2 regions of the Rhizobium sp. BK491 genome follow, and region 1 is predicted to be linked to the other one. Evidence: predicted binding sites of a transcription regulator. Region 1 holds the regulator's gene; the other holds the start of a gene.
What was found. The regulator PhoB, encoded in region 1, activates phosphate uptake and scavenging genes when phosphate is short. The targets are predictions, from matches to a motif close to TGTCATNNANCTGTCAT.

Region 1 (7,047 bases):
CGTTTTAGCAGGTGCGAGAAAACGCTTGCCGGCAAAAGAGATGCGTCGGGCGGCGCCTATGGCAGAAATGCCACGCCCGGACAGCAAGTTGGGGAAAACCTCGAAATCGATTCCTCAAGATTCCCGCGACTCTTGTCACGGAGTCAGCCTCACACTAGGTTAAAAACCAATTGCTAGACTGCATGCGGCGGAACTAGTCACCACAATTTTAGAGCGTTTCGCGCCTCGATACCATGCGAGGCAATGGTGAGGGATTCTGCCATCGGAAACGCGACAGCGGAGACAGGGCATGAATTGGACAGACGAACGCGTCGAGAAGCTGAAAAAGCTATGGTCCGAAGGGTTGAGCGCCAGCCAGATCGCTGCGCAGCTCGGTGGCGTGAGCCGTAATGCCGTCATCGGCAAGGTGCATCGCCTGAACCTCCCCGGCCGAGCGAAGGCGGGCGGCGCGACAACCGCAGCGCGCACGCCGAAGCGCAGCGCAGCGGCACCTCGCGCTGCGACCTACGGATCGCGCGTTGCTACCCGCACGGTGGTTGCCCGCCAGCAGGGCGCAACCATGCTGAAGGAAGAGATCGAGATCGATTCCGTCAACGAAATCCAGTATCGCCCGGCATCGAACGTCGTCGTTCCGATCTCCCGCCGCCTCGGCCTGACGGAACTGACGGAGCGCACCTGCAAGTGGCCGGTCGGCGATCCGCTGAAGGACGATTTCCATTTCTGCGGCAACGAGAGCCCAGATTCATCGCCTTACTGCACCTACCATCAGCGCCTGGCCTACCAGCCGGTGCATGAGCGGCGTAGGCCGGCCCAGCCGCGTGGCTGAGAGGCTTGATGACTAAGATAAAGAAACGGGCCCTTGAGGCCCGTTTTCTGTTTCCGCCGCTATGTTGATGCCTGATCGGGTATCGCCGTTCAGGCCTCCATGGAGTAGCCCGCGCCGCGAACGGTGCGAATGACATCCTGCATATTGGAGAAATTGAGCGCCTTGCGCAGGCGGCCGACATGGACGTCGACCGTGCGTTCGTCGACGTAGATATCGTGACCCCATACGCCGTCGAGCAGCTGCGAACGCGAGAAGACCCGGCCCGGCGAGGACATCAGGAACTCCAGCAGGCGGAATTCCGTCGGCCCCAGCCGCACTTCGCGGCTCTTGCGGTGGACGCGATGGGTTTCGCGATCCAGCTCGATATCGCCGCAACGCAGCACTGTGGAGAGAACCTCCGGGCGGGCACGCCGCAGCATCGCCTTGACGCGAGCCATCAGCTCCGGCGTAGAGAACGGCTTGACGACATAATCGTCCGCGCCGGTCGAAAGCCCGCGCACGCGCTCGCTTTCCTCGCCGCGGGCCGTCAGCATGATGATCGGCAGGCGCTCCGTCTCCGGCCGCATACGCAGCCGGCGGCAGAGCTCGATGCCCGATACGCCGGGCAGCATCCAGTCGAGGATCAGGAGATCGGGGATGCGCTCCTGGAGACGCAGCTCGGCCTCATCGCCTCTGAGGATCGTGTCTACCTCGAAGCCTTCGGCCTCAAGATTGTAGCGCAGCAGAACGCTGAGCGCTTCCTCGTCTTCTACAACAGCAACTCTCGGAACCATGCGCCTATGGTCTCCTTTCTTCGCTTTCGGATTATTCGGTCACTGCGCCGACGGTATTGGCGGTATCGTCCTTCGGGCGCTCGCCTTCCGGCTGCGCGCCCGTCGCCATGTAATAGATCGTCTCGGCGATGTTGGTGGCATGGTCGCCGATGCGCTCGATGTTCTTGGCGCAGAAGAGAAGATGCGTGCAGGTGGTGATGTTGCGCGGATCTTCCATCATGTAGGTCAGCATCTCGCGAAAGAGCGAGGTGTACATGGCGTCGATTTCCTCGTCGCGTTCGCGGATCGATACGGCCTTGTCCGGCGAGCGGGTCGCGTAGACATCCAGAACTTCCTTGAGCTGGCTCAGCGCCAGTTCGGAGAGATGCTCGATGCCGCGGGCGAGACGGCGCGGGACACCGGTGCCCTGGACGGCGATGACGCGCTTTGCGGTGTTCTTGCCGAGATCGCCGACGCGCTCCAGATCGGATGCGATGCGGATCGAGCCCATGATTTCACGCAGGTCCGCCGCCATCGGCTGACGGCGGGCGATGGTAACGATCGCCTTGTCGCCGACTTCGCGCTCGGCATGGTCGAGAACGACGTCGTCGGAGATGACCTTCTGGGCCAGGGCAGCGTCGCTATTGACCAGCGCGCGTACGCTGTCGCTAACCATCTGCTCTGCCAGGCCGCCCATTTCAGCAATGCGGCGCGTCAGGAACTTCAGGTCTTCGTCATAGGCAGAGAGAATGTGAGTGGAGACCATTTTTCTATCCTCAAGGTGAACTGTGTGAAATGAGCCGCGCGCCTGACATCATCAACCAAAACGGCCCATGATGTAATCCTGCGTGCGGAAATCGTCGGGATTGGTGAACATCTTATCGGTGTCGTTCTCCTCGACCAGATGGCCGAGATGGAACATTGCGGTACGCTGCGAGACGCGGGCTGCCTGCTGCATGGAATGCGTCACGATGACGATGGTGAAATTCTCCCGCAGCTCGTGGATGAGATCCTCGACCTTGGCGGTCGCGATCGGATCGAGCGCCGAGCATGGCTCGTCCATCAGGATGACCTCCGGACTGACCGCGACGGCGCGGGCGATGCACAGACGCTGCTGCTGACCGCCCGATAGACTCGTGCCGGCATCATGGAGCCGATCCTTGACCTCGCCCCAGAGACCGGCCTTCTGCAGGCTGGTCTCGACGATATGCTCGAGATCGGCCTTTGAGCGATGCAGGCCATGGATGCGCGGGCCGTAGGCGACGTTCTCAAAGATGGACTTTGGGAACGGGTTGGGCTTCTGGAAGACCATGCCGACGCGGGCGCGCAACTCCACCACGTCGATGCTGTCGTCGTAGACATCCTGATCGTCGAGCGTGATTTTGCCGGTGACCCGGCAGGTCTCGATCGTATCGTTCATGCGGTTGAGGCAGCGCAGGAAGGTGGACTTGCCGCAACCGGAAGGGCCGATCAAAGCCGTGACGGTATTGGCGCGGATCTTCAGATTGACGTCGAAGAGCGCCCGCTTGTCGCCGTAGAACACAGAAACGTCCTGGCCGATCATCTTGTAAGGGATCGTGGTCATCTTCTTGGCCAAGGCTCTTTCGCTTGCGGCTTCCGTCATCATGTTCATTCCCCGGCCCTCCCTTACCAGCGCCGCTCGAAGCGGCGGCGCAGCAGGATGGCACCGATGTTCATCGCGACGAGGAAGAAGAGCAGGACGATGATGGCGCCGGACGTTCTTTCGACGAAGGCACGCTCGGCTTCGCTCGCCCACATGTAGATCTGCACCGGCAGCGCCGTCGAAGGATCGAGCGGCGATGCCGGATAGTTGGCGACGAAGGCGACCATGCCGATCAGAAGCAGCGGCGCAGTCTCGCCAAGCGCGTGCGCAAGCCCGAGGATCGTGCCCGTCAGAATGCCGGGCATCGCAAGCGGCAACACGTGATGGAAGACCATCTGCATGCGCGATGCACCAAGACCGAGCGCTGCGCTGCGGATCGACGGCGGCACGGCCCGCAACGCCGAGCGTGTGGCGATAATGATCATCGGCAGCGTCATCAGGCTCAACACGAGACCGCCGACCAGCGAGGCCGAGCGCGGCAGACCCATCATGTTGATGAAGACCGAGAGACCCAGCAAGCCATAGACGATCGATGGGACGGCCGCGAGATTGTTGATATTGACCTCGATCAGGTCCGTCAGCCGGTTCTTCGGCGCGAACTCCTCCAGATAGATCGAGGCGGCGACGCCGACCGGCAAGGCAAGCACGAGAACGGTCAGCATCAGGTAGAACGAGCCGATCAGAGCGACGCCGAGCCCGGCGGCTTCGGGCCGGCTCGAGTTGCCCGACAGGAAGAGACCGCTGTTGAAGGCCTTGTAAAGCGCGCCGCTTTCGCTGAGTTGCTTCATCCAGGCGACCTGGCGGTCGGATATCTTGCGATCCTTCTCATCGACTGTCAGATCGATCTGGCCCTTGTTGGCTGAATCGATATTGGAGCTGGCAAGAAAGGTGACGTTCTGCGTCGTCCCTATCATCGAGGGATTGGCAACGACCTTGTCGCGCAGCGCGATCCTGGCACTGTCCGACACCATCGCCGTTGCCTCGCGAACGAGCGCGCGATTGGCGGGATCGATGCTCAAGGCTTTCATCAGCGCGTCGCGCACCAATACCGGGTAGTTGGCTGATACCAGCACCTTCGGATCGCTGGCGCGCTTGCCTGCGGGGTCGATCACCTTCTCGGTGAATTCGATCGGCAGGTTGATCGAGGTCTGAACGAAGGCGGTATAACCCGTGCGGACCACGGTGGAGATCAGGATGATGAGGAAGATAAGGCCGAAAATGACGGCAGTGAGCCCATAGGCGCGGAAGCGGCGTTCGGCGGCATAGCGCCGTCTGATGCCGATATCGCGACGCAGCGACGCACCCGGCGTCAGGCCGCGCGGCATGTTGAGCTGAGAGGAGGATACGACGTCGCTCATTCGTATTGCTCCCTATATCGACGGACGATGTAGAGCGCATAGACGTTGAGGCACAGCGTCAGGAAGAATAGCGTGATCCCGAGTGCAAAGGCGACGAGCGTCTGCGGCGAGGTGAACTCCAGATCGCCGGTCAGCTGGTTGACGATCTTCACGGTGACCGTCGTCATCGGTTCGAAGGGATCGAGTTGCATGCGCGCGGCCACGCCGGCCGCCAGCACCACGATCATGGTTTCACCGATCGCCCGCGATGCGGTCATCAGCAGCGCGCCGACGATGCCCGGGAGGGCGGCCGGCAGGAGCACGCGCTTGACCGTTTCGGAACGGGTGGCACCAAGGCCGAGCGAGCCGTCGCGCAACGAGCGCGGCACGGCCATGATGATATCGTCCGACAGCGAAGAAACGTAAGGGATAAGCATGATGCCCATGACGAAGCCGGCCGTCAAAACGCTCTGTGCCTCGATAAAACTTCTATAGTTGCCCGTCATCAAGCCATCGATCTCGGCTGAAATATCGCGCAGGAAGGGGCCGACGGTGACAAGAGCGAAGAAGCCGTAGACGATCGTCGGGATGCCGGCCAGGACCTCCAGCATCGGCTTGGCGATGGAGCGGACGCGCGCCGAGGCGTATTCGGCCATGTAGATCGCCGCGAACAGGCCGATGGGCACAGCAAACAGCATGGCAACGAGCCCGATATAGATCGTGCCCGCCAGCAGCGGGATCAGGCCGAAGGTGCCTGAAGTCTGCGTGCCGGCGCCGGCGAAGCGCGGGTCCCAGACCGTGCCGAAGAAGAACTCGCTGGCCGGCACCATGCTAAAGAAACGCGCCGCTTCCGAAAGCATGGAAACGACGATGCCGACCGTCGTCAGCACCGCGATGGAGGAAGCGACGATCAGGGCTCCGAGAATGACCTGCTCGACCCGGTTGCGGGCGCGAAAACGTGGGGCGATGGCACGAAGGCCGTGGGCTGCGCAAAGCAGCGATAGGACGATTGCCGCTGCCGACATCACCATACGGCTCACTTCGCGCATGCCATTATATTTGTTGGCGGCGTCGATCATGTAGCCCGTGGGGCGAACGGCGAGCGGAACGCCCTTCTGCGCCAGCAGCAACTGAAGATCAGCCTTGCCTCCATCGACATCGGCGAGCTCCTGGCTATCGAGCATGCGCATCCCATGGGCGATGCTGCGCACCATGCCGTAGCTGAGATTGAGCTCCGCCTGCGGCAAAGACCTTACTTCCTCAGGAAAGGATTTCGTCACTACGCGATCGATCACAATGGGGCTGACGATCAGCCAGACGCAGACGAGCGCGAGAGCGGGAAGCACAGCCCATATAGCGGCATAGGCCCCGTGATAACCGAGCCGGGAATGCATGGATGAGGGCCTGCCGCCCGACAGCGCAGCCGCCCTCACCCGCCCCAGCACGAAAGCGGAGGCGCCGATGACCGACAAGCAGAGCAGCAGCAGCGATACACTCATTCCCATTCCCCGGCGAACGCCGGCACAGCGGAAAGCCGCACCGGTGCTCGACCCTTCAGCATTCACATGATCTTCCCGGCCGCGACATCCTTACGGATCTGGTCGCGCTCAGCATCCGGCGCCGGCACGAGGCCATATTCCGCCAGCGGACCGTCCGGTCCGATCATCTGATCGCTCGTGAAGAAATCGACATATTCCTTGAGCCCCGGGATGACACCCAGATGGGCCTTCTTGACGTAGAAGAACAGCGGCCGCGATACCGGATAGGTGCCATCGGCAATCGTCTGACCCGAAGGCACGATGCCGCTGACGGTGGCAACCTTCAGCTTGTCGGCGTTGTTCTGGAAGAAATACAAGCCGAACACACCGATGCCGTGCTTGTTGGCATTGATGCGGGCCAGCGTCTCGGGATAGTCGCCGTCGATATCGACGGCGGCGCCATCCTTGCGCACGGCAACACATTTTTTCGCCTGCTGAGCCGCATCGGAGACTGCGGCCTTGATGACATCGGCTGCGCCAGAAGCCTTGCAGCCGGCGGCAAGCACCTTCTCTTCGAAGACTTCGCGCGTGCCGTGCTTCTCACCCGGAATATAGGTAGCGATTTCAAAATCCGGCAGCGATGGATTGATCTCAGACCACTTCTTGTAGGGGTTGGCGACGAGCTTGCCATCGACGACCACTTCGGCGGCAATCGCCTTATAGAGATCGACGGGTTCGAACCTGATGTCTGGATTGCTCTTGTCGAAGGCAAAGACGATGCCGTCATAGCCGATCTTGATCTGCTGGATATCGGTGACGCCGGCGGCCTTGCAGGCTTGGACTTCGCTATCCTTGATCGGGCGCGACGAATTGGCGATGTCGATGGAATCCGTTCCGACACCCTTGCAGAATTCCTTCAGACCGGCACCGGAGCCGCCGGACTCGACCACAGGAGTCTTGAAATCGGTAAAGGTCTCGCCGAAGGTTTCGGCAACGATCTTGGCATATGGAAATACGGTCGATGAGCCGG
Region 2 (7,047 bases), 400 kb from region 1:
TGCGGGTGTGGAAGCCGGTGGAATCCCGGCGCGGTCGCGCCACTGTAATCGATGACGGAAACTTCGCCCTCGAGAGCCAGACCCTTCCCGCAAAAACCCTTCCGCAAATGGAACGCGCTTTTCTTAACGAGGGAAATACAATGTCCGACACCACTTTCGCCCCATCCGCAGTTCCGCAGCCGATCCCGCTCGGCCAAATCCTGCCCTGGGCCATTTTCGCCGGCCTTCTGATGCTGCTCGCGATCTATTTCATCGGCGCAGAAGAAGGCGCGACCTCGCTCATCTCGGGCATGTATGTGCACGAGTTCGTGCATGACGCCCGTCACCTTCTCGGCTTCCCCTGCCACTAAGGGGTTAAGCACATGGTTGGACGTCTTTTGCTCCGCGGCATGATCGTCGGGGCCCTTGCCGGTATTTTCGTTTTTGCATTCGCCCACATCTTCGGCGAACCGCTGGTCGACTGGGCCATCGGCTTTGAAGAAAAGGCCGCGCAGGCAGCCGGCGAAGCACCGGAACCGGAAATCGTCAGCCGCGCCACCCAGGCGGGCATCGGCCTTTTCACCGGCAGCGTGATCTTTTCGACCGCAATAGGCGGATTGTTCGCGCTGGTCTTCTCGTTCGTCTACGGCCGCATCAGCCCCTTGGGTGCGCGCGGCACGGCGGCGCTGCTTGCGCTCGCCGCTTTCGTGACGATCTCGCTCGTGCCCGACATCAAGTATCCGGCAAATCCGCCGGCCGTCGGCAATCCTGATACGATCGGCGCAAGAACAGAACTGTTCTTCATCATGATCGTTGCCTCCGTCGTCGGCATGATCGTCGCCGTGGGCTTCGGACGCGGGCTGGCGGCGCGATATGGTTCCTGGAACGGTGCGATCATTGCCGGCATCGGCTACATCGTCTTCATCGCGCTGATCCAATATCTGCTTCCCTCGATCAACGAAGTGCCCGAGCAATTCTCGGCCGTCGTACTCTGGCGTTTTCGCATCACCTCGCTCGGCATGCACGCCATCCTCTGGACGACGCTCGGCCTTGCCTTCGGAGCCTGGGCGGAACGCCAGTTGCCGCAGACGCGCTACGGCAATGCGGCCCTGCGCCGGGCTTAGTGTGGTAAATAGATCGCATCCCGCGCATGACAACATGCGCGGGAGACGCCCGTATCCAGGCGGGGTCCTGTTTGCAATCTTCTGTCTCATCGTTGCGGGTTGGCCGGCTTCGGTTGCCGCGCATGGCGGCGGCTCCTCCGGCAGCCAGGCTGGCATCCCGATTCCCAGTCTTACCCATGGCGAGATGGCAGTGATCGCTCCCTATTACGGGCGGATCATCTCGATTGCCGAGAGCGTATCGGATACCGACGAAACCTTCCGCCGTCTCTTGAACTTTGCGCAGATCCAACGTGCTTATTGCCTATGGGGCCTGATGCCGGGCAGCGTCAGCGACGAGGAAAGCCCGTTCAACGAATGCTCCCATGCCTACCTCGCCGCGGCGAAGGCGGTGCTGCTGCAGATGCGCGTCATGAAAGTGGAGAAGGCATCGGTCGACGATCTCGTCTCCGATATCGACGCGACACTCGTGCGCAACAATCTCTCGCTCGTCCTGTGCAAATTCAGCGGCGAGAGCTTCAATACGGCCGATCTCATCCGGCCAAAGCTTGCCGACATCGCACTCCATGCGAAAAGCCTTGCTGCGATCTTATCGGCCAGCCTGCTCGCTCTTGCAGGCCTCTGGCTCGGAGCGCGCGCGTTACGGCCGCAAGCTCAGCCTTAAGAACCGTTCTATCTTTTTGTTTTTACGTGATTCCAGACGCAAAACCGCTGCACATTTTTATCGGAACTACCCTCAATAAAACACCGCCGCAAGATGCGGCGGTGCTTCTGATCTTACCAGTAGTGCGGACGATCGCGCCAGCGGCCGTCGCCCCATCCATCGCGATGATGGCGATGGCCGTGCCAACCCCATGGCGGCGGCGGTGGCAGCCTATAGTAACCCCAGCGCCGGGGCGGCGGACCCCAGCGATTGGGGCGGCATTCGCCCCATCGCGTCAGGTGCCAGCCCCGACCGCAGGCATAGTCAACTTTCACAATCGGCACTGAGGCCGTTGTCCCAACGGCCGGGATAGGCATTGCCTCTGCCGAAGATACAACCAGGCTGCCGAACAAGGCAGCAATGGCAATCACGGACGATCTCATGTTAATGGCCCTCTATCCAAGTCCCTTACACGGGGGATTTAACCCCCGAAGGTATGAACGCCGGCTGAACCGAAAATGGCCTTTTGGCGGCAAAATCACGATCAGCCCGAGAACCCGCCGGCAGTCAAACGGGCTTACCACTGCCCGCATTTGCAGTTCGCCGCAGCCTGTTCCCGCGTCACGAGAGTTTCATGAACGAGGCTTACACCGGCAATATCCATTGCAATAAGGGAGTTCGGGATGGTCGACCTCGTTTCAAACAATGCGGAAGGCGGCAATGCCGACCATCCGATTCATGGCGCAGGCAGCTCGGCAAAATGGTTTTTGCCGCTCTTCGGCATCGTCGTCCTGGCCGGCCTCGTCTATGTCGCCTACGCTCTCGGCAGCGACCTTGCAGAGGCCGCCGCAGTTCCGTGGATATTACTCGGGCTGGCGCTGCTGATCGCGCTCGGCTTCGAATTCGTCAACGGCTTCCACGATACCGCCAACGCCGTTGCCACCGTCATCTATACCCGCTCGCTGCCGGCGGAGTTCGCCGTCATCTGGTCGGGCTTCTTCAACTTCCTCGGTGTTTTGACTTCTTCCGGCGCCGTCGCCTTCGGCATCCTGGCGCTGCTGCCGGTCGAGCTCATCCTGCAGGTCGGCTCCGGCTCCGGTCTCGCGATGGTCTTCGCCCTGTTGACCGCCGCCATCATCTGGAATCTCGGCACCTGGTATCTCGGCCTACCGGCCTCGAGCTCACATACACTTGTCGGCTCGATCATCGGCGTCGGCCTCGCCAACCAGTTCCTGGCACCTGCCGGCTCCGCCACCAGCGGTGTCGACTGGTCGCAGGCAAGCAGCGTCGGCATGTCGCTGCTCTTGTCGCCGATCATCGGCTTTGCCATGGCCGCCATATTGCTGCTGGTCGCCAAGGTGCTGATCCGCAACAAGGAGCTCTACGAAGCGCCGAAGGGCAATGCACCGCCTCCGCTCTGGATCCGCGGCCTGCTGATCTTCACCTGCACCGGCGTGAGCTTCGCCCATGGTTCGAATGACGGCCAGAAGGGCATGGGCCTGATCATGCTCATCCTCATCGGCCTCGTACCGACCGCCTTCGCGCTGAATAAGACGCCCGACGTGAACTATCTCGAAGCCTATAAAGCTGCCTCGACGCAAGTCGAGACGGTACTCGGCAAATATGTGAAGCCGGGTGTTGCCGCACCGGCCGATCCGAAGGCCGCCGTCAGCAGCGCCGTAAAGACCAAGACCTGGACGGATGCGACGACGCCAGCTCTCCAAGCATATATTCATGCCACGAGTGCTGAGATCGCGGCCTATCCAAGCGTCGAGAAGCTGCCGAACGGGCTCGTCGGCAACGTTCGTAACGATATCTATCTGATCGGTGAATCGCTGAAATTGATCGACAAGCAGAAGCTGCTGCCGATGAGCGCCGAGGACCTGAAGGCCGTGACCAACTATCACGCCGCCGTCGATCACGCGACCAAGTTCATCCCGCTCTGGGTGAAGGTTGCCGTGGCGCTGGCGCTCGGCCTCGGCACCATGGTCGGCTGGAAACGCATCGTCGTGACCGTCGGCGAAAAGATCGGCAAGACGCATCTGACCTATGGCCAGGGTGCTGCCGCCGAAGTCGTCGCCATGCTGACCATCGGCGCCGCCGACCATCTCGGCCTGCCGGTATCGACGACGCACGTCCTGTCCTCCGGCGTCGCCGGCACCATGGCGGCAAACGGTTCCGGCCTGCAGTGGTCGACGGTGCGCAACATGCTGATGGCCTGGATCCTGACGCTGCCGGCCTCGATCACACTGGCCTTCGTGCTGTTCATCGTGCTGCGCCAGGTCTTCTGATCGACAGCGGAGACTATTCCTGAAGACGGTGGCGCCCTGACGAGGGCGCCATTTTGTTTGCAGCATTGCGCGGACGAATTCTCACGGAGCACACAAGCAGCGCCGGTCAAGCGTGTGCGAAACGCCTGTTCCGAAATTGCTCAGTCGACGGTTTCCCTCTTGTTGCCGTTCGCACCGAGGCCGGAAATCTTGGCAAGCTCCGAACGACGATTGGCATAATTCTGCGCCACCATCGGGTAGTTGGGAGCAAGCCCCCATTTCTGCCTGTATTCCTCGGGCGTCATGCCATAATGCACGCGCAAATGACGCTTCAGCGTCTTGAAGCGTTTGCCGTCTTCGAGGCAGACGATGTAGTCGTTCGTCACCGATTTCTTCAAATCCACGGCCGGCACCAGATTGGCGCGATCGACCGTGGAAGCCGATCCGTCCAATGTCAGCAGCACCTCATGGATATCCTTGATCAGCCTCGGAAGGCTGTGGATGGGAACGGCATTATGACTGACATAGGCCGAAACGATCTTCACGCAGCCATCGAACAAGGAAGGCTTCGGCGGAGCGGGGGTTTTTGTCTCGAAAGAATCCATGATCTTTTCCCGGATCTCATTGGTTCCTCGTGCGCCGCCCCGCTCGAATTGCATCATGTGCCATGCCCGCGGACGGACATCGCACCGTTTCGATGTGCGCCCTGTTTCGGGGCGCTGTCCCGGTTCGATAACCGGGGCTCAATGCGTCCGCATCAAATGCGTGCGCAATTACAGCCGGTAGCTTTCGCCTCCTATCTCGTATCCGCAGCAGACTGCGGCAGTTCGCCGGCAGGGTCCGCGAAGTAGACCGCCAGCTTGTTACAAAGGGTGACGAGCGGCATGCCAAGCATGAACGCCGTGTGAGTGGGATCTCCGCCGCAATGCTGCAAAGTCTGGAGAATGAGCTTGCGCTCGACATCCTCCATCGTCTGGCCGACCAGTGTTTTGACGGCGGCATCCACGGGTTCGTGCAGTGATTGGCCATCGCCAAGATGGAGAGCAATCTCCTCGAGCAATCGATTTTCACTTGCGGTCACGATGACGACATCATCGGCATGACCGCCGAGTTCACATAAGACATAGAGACCCGTCTCGGCATCGATGGTCACGCGGCCCACCGCCTCGCCGGCCTGATCGCAAATGAGGACATGCGGGCCCGCTCCGCCGACGAAAGTGACGGACAACTCACCGCCGCTTCCGGAGAAGACGATGCGAAGCCGGCTGACCAGGGCGCGCAGCAATGTCTTCGTCTTGAGTTCGCTCGCCGCACGCGCCGCCGATATCTGATAGGCCGATGTGAAAGCCAGTCGGTGCATCATGGCATCACCTGCAGAGCGAGAACGACAGGCTCCGGTGCGCAACTGTTCATGCCACCCCCCGCAAGACAGCTTTGCGCTTATGACGTCGAAGCCGCGCCAGGGAAACCGGCCTCGAAAGCAGGAAACCCTGGACATGCGTTGCACCCGCCTCCTGCGCGGCATTGAGTTGAGCGCCGGTTTCAATCCCCTCGACGACGACAAAAGGAGCGAAACAGGATGCAAAACCGACGATGTGGGAGAGGCTATTGCTTCCGTCGCGGCCAGGCCTATTATCCCAGACAAAGGCTGCATCGATCTTGACGATATCTGCAGGCACCTGCAGCAGCGATGCCGGCGTGGCAAACCCAGACCCGAAATCATCGATCGCGATACGACAACCGAGAGCACTAATCATCTTCATGCGTTCGATGGATGCGCCGACGACCGGATAGCTTTCGGTGATCTCAATGACGAGCCGCGAGGCAAGTTCCGATCGGCGGCTGATTCGGCCGAACACATCGGCAAACCGATCCGAATGCGACAGGCTGGTGGCGGAGAGATTGAAACCGAGAACCAGCGTCTCATCCGCAGCCAGGTCGGACAGCACCATATCCAGAATACGCAGATCGAGATCGACCCAGCGATCCTGGCGTTCAAGGAGCGAAACGAAGGTGCCGGCCGTATGCACGGTTCCGTCCGAGTCCGTTACGCGCGCCAGGCTTTCGGCATAGAACGTCTTACCGGGATTTGCCGCATCGTGAATCCATTGCGCGGCAAAACCCAGCCCGCCTGCGGCGATTGCCTTCAAGATCCGGGCTCCGTGTCTCTCTTCCTCGCGACTTGCGTTACCGTTCATCAGGCCTCCCTTTCGGGGCGAAGCGGCAAAGCAGCGGGAAGCCGGAAGCAGCAGCCGAGCGCGGCGCATATCGCGCCCAAACATGGGACTTCAGATAGCTATAATCTGCCTCTTCCATCTTCCAGACACCCTCGACCTCAATCATTGAGGCTTCCCTTCATCGAGCTGGAAATATTGCGCCGAAGACCGTAGTCAACGGGCGAGGATATGCGTACGAGATAGTTATTTAATAATTGCTAATAGACTAATTAACGATCGCTGCAAAAGTCAATCTCCGTGCGGCACTCTTCCTTTCAACTAAATTAAAATATTAATGCTCTTCAACAATTATTCACCATTTGGGGCGGGACCACCAGCCACTTCGCTTCGCAGACTGTAGAGCCAAACCTAAATGTGACAAATCCTTGTGCCACAATCTTTCCCATTCCAGGCTCACGATACCGCTATAGCCATCGGCGTCGAGCACCGAACGCAGCGCCGCCATCGGGAACTCGCCGGTGCCGGGCTGTACATAGCTGTAGGGCAGCCTAGGCCCCGGCCGGGAAACGCTGTCCTTGACATGGAGATGGTGCGTATTGCGACGAACCTGCTTCCAGGTTTCGACGGGATCCTGCCCGCCCTTGCGCCAAGTGTGATGTGTATCCCATATCAGCGCGCAATCTGGGGCTATTTCAAGGAAGTGCGGGATGGCGTCCGGCAGTGCTAGGAAATCATGGGTTTCGATGACCATATCAGCACGAAAGCCTTCGCGCACGGCGATCTCACGCCACCATTGCAGCGTGGCCAGCGCCTCGGCCAGCTCGCCCTCATCGGCGGTTTCACCACCATCGAAAACC

Region 2: the regulator PhoB is predicted to act here: its motif matches at 2,363-2,379, upstream of FHX05_RS07875 (inorganic phosphate transporter).

The regions. Positions count from the first base shown of each region.
Region 1 is NZ_JACIAR010000002.1:409,993-417,039, reverse strand. Features, by position in the region: gene FHX05_RS09925 (GcrA family cell cycle regulator) at 290-826, shown strand; gene phoB (phosphate regulon transcriptional regulator PhoB) at 916-1,599, opposite strand; gene phoU (phosphate signaling complex protein PhoU) at 1,631-2,344, opposite strand; gene pstB (phosphate ABC transporter ATP-binding protein PstB) at 2,396-3,211, opposite strand; gene pstA (phosphate ABC transporter permease PstA) at 3,226-4,527, opposite strand; gene pstC (phosphate ABC transporter permease subunit PstC) at 4,557-6,038, opposite strand; gene FHX05_RS09895 (substrate-binding domain-containing protein) at 6,101-7,047, opposite strand, start outside.
Region 2 is NZ_JACIAR010000002.1:6,930-13,976, reverse strand. Features, by position in the region: cobalamin riboswitch at 10-82, shown strand; gene FHX05_RS07890 (CbtB-domain containing protein) at 141-350, shown strand; gene FHX05_RS07885 (CbtA family protein) at 363-1,103, shown strand; gene FHX05_RS07880 (hypothetical protein) at 1,138-1,764, shown strand; gene FHX05_RS30315 (hypothetical protein) at 1,878-2,186, opposite strand; gene FHX05_RS07875 (inorganic phosphate transporter) at 2,427-4,034, shown strand; gene FHX05_RS07870 (MucR family transcriptional regulator) at 4,175-4,618, opposite strand; gene FHX05_RS07865 (helix-turn-helix domain-containing protein) at 4,810-5,376, opposite strand; gene FHX05_RS07860 (EAL domain-containing protein) at 5,423-6,211, opposite strand; gene FHX05_RS07855 (hypothetical protein) at 6,201-6,356, opposite strand; gene FHX05_RS07850 (TIM barrel protein) at 6,543-7,047, opposite strand, start outside.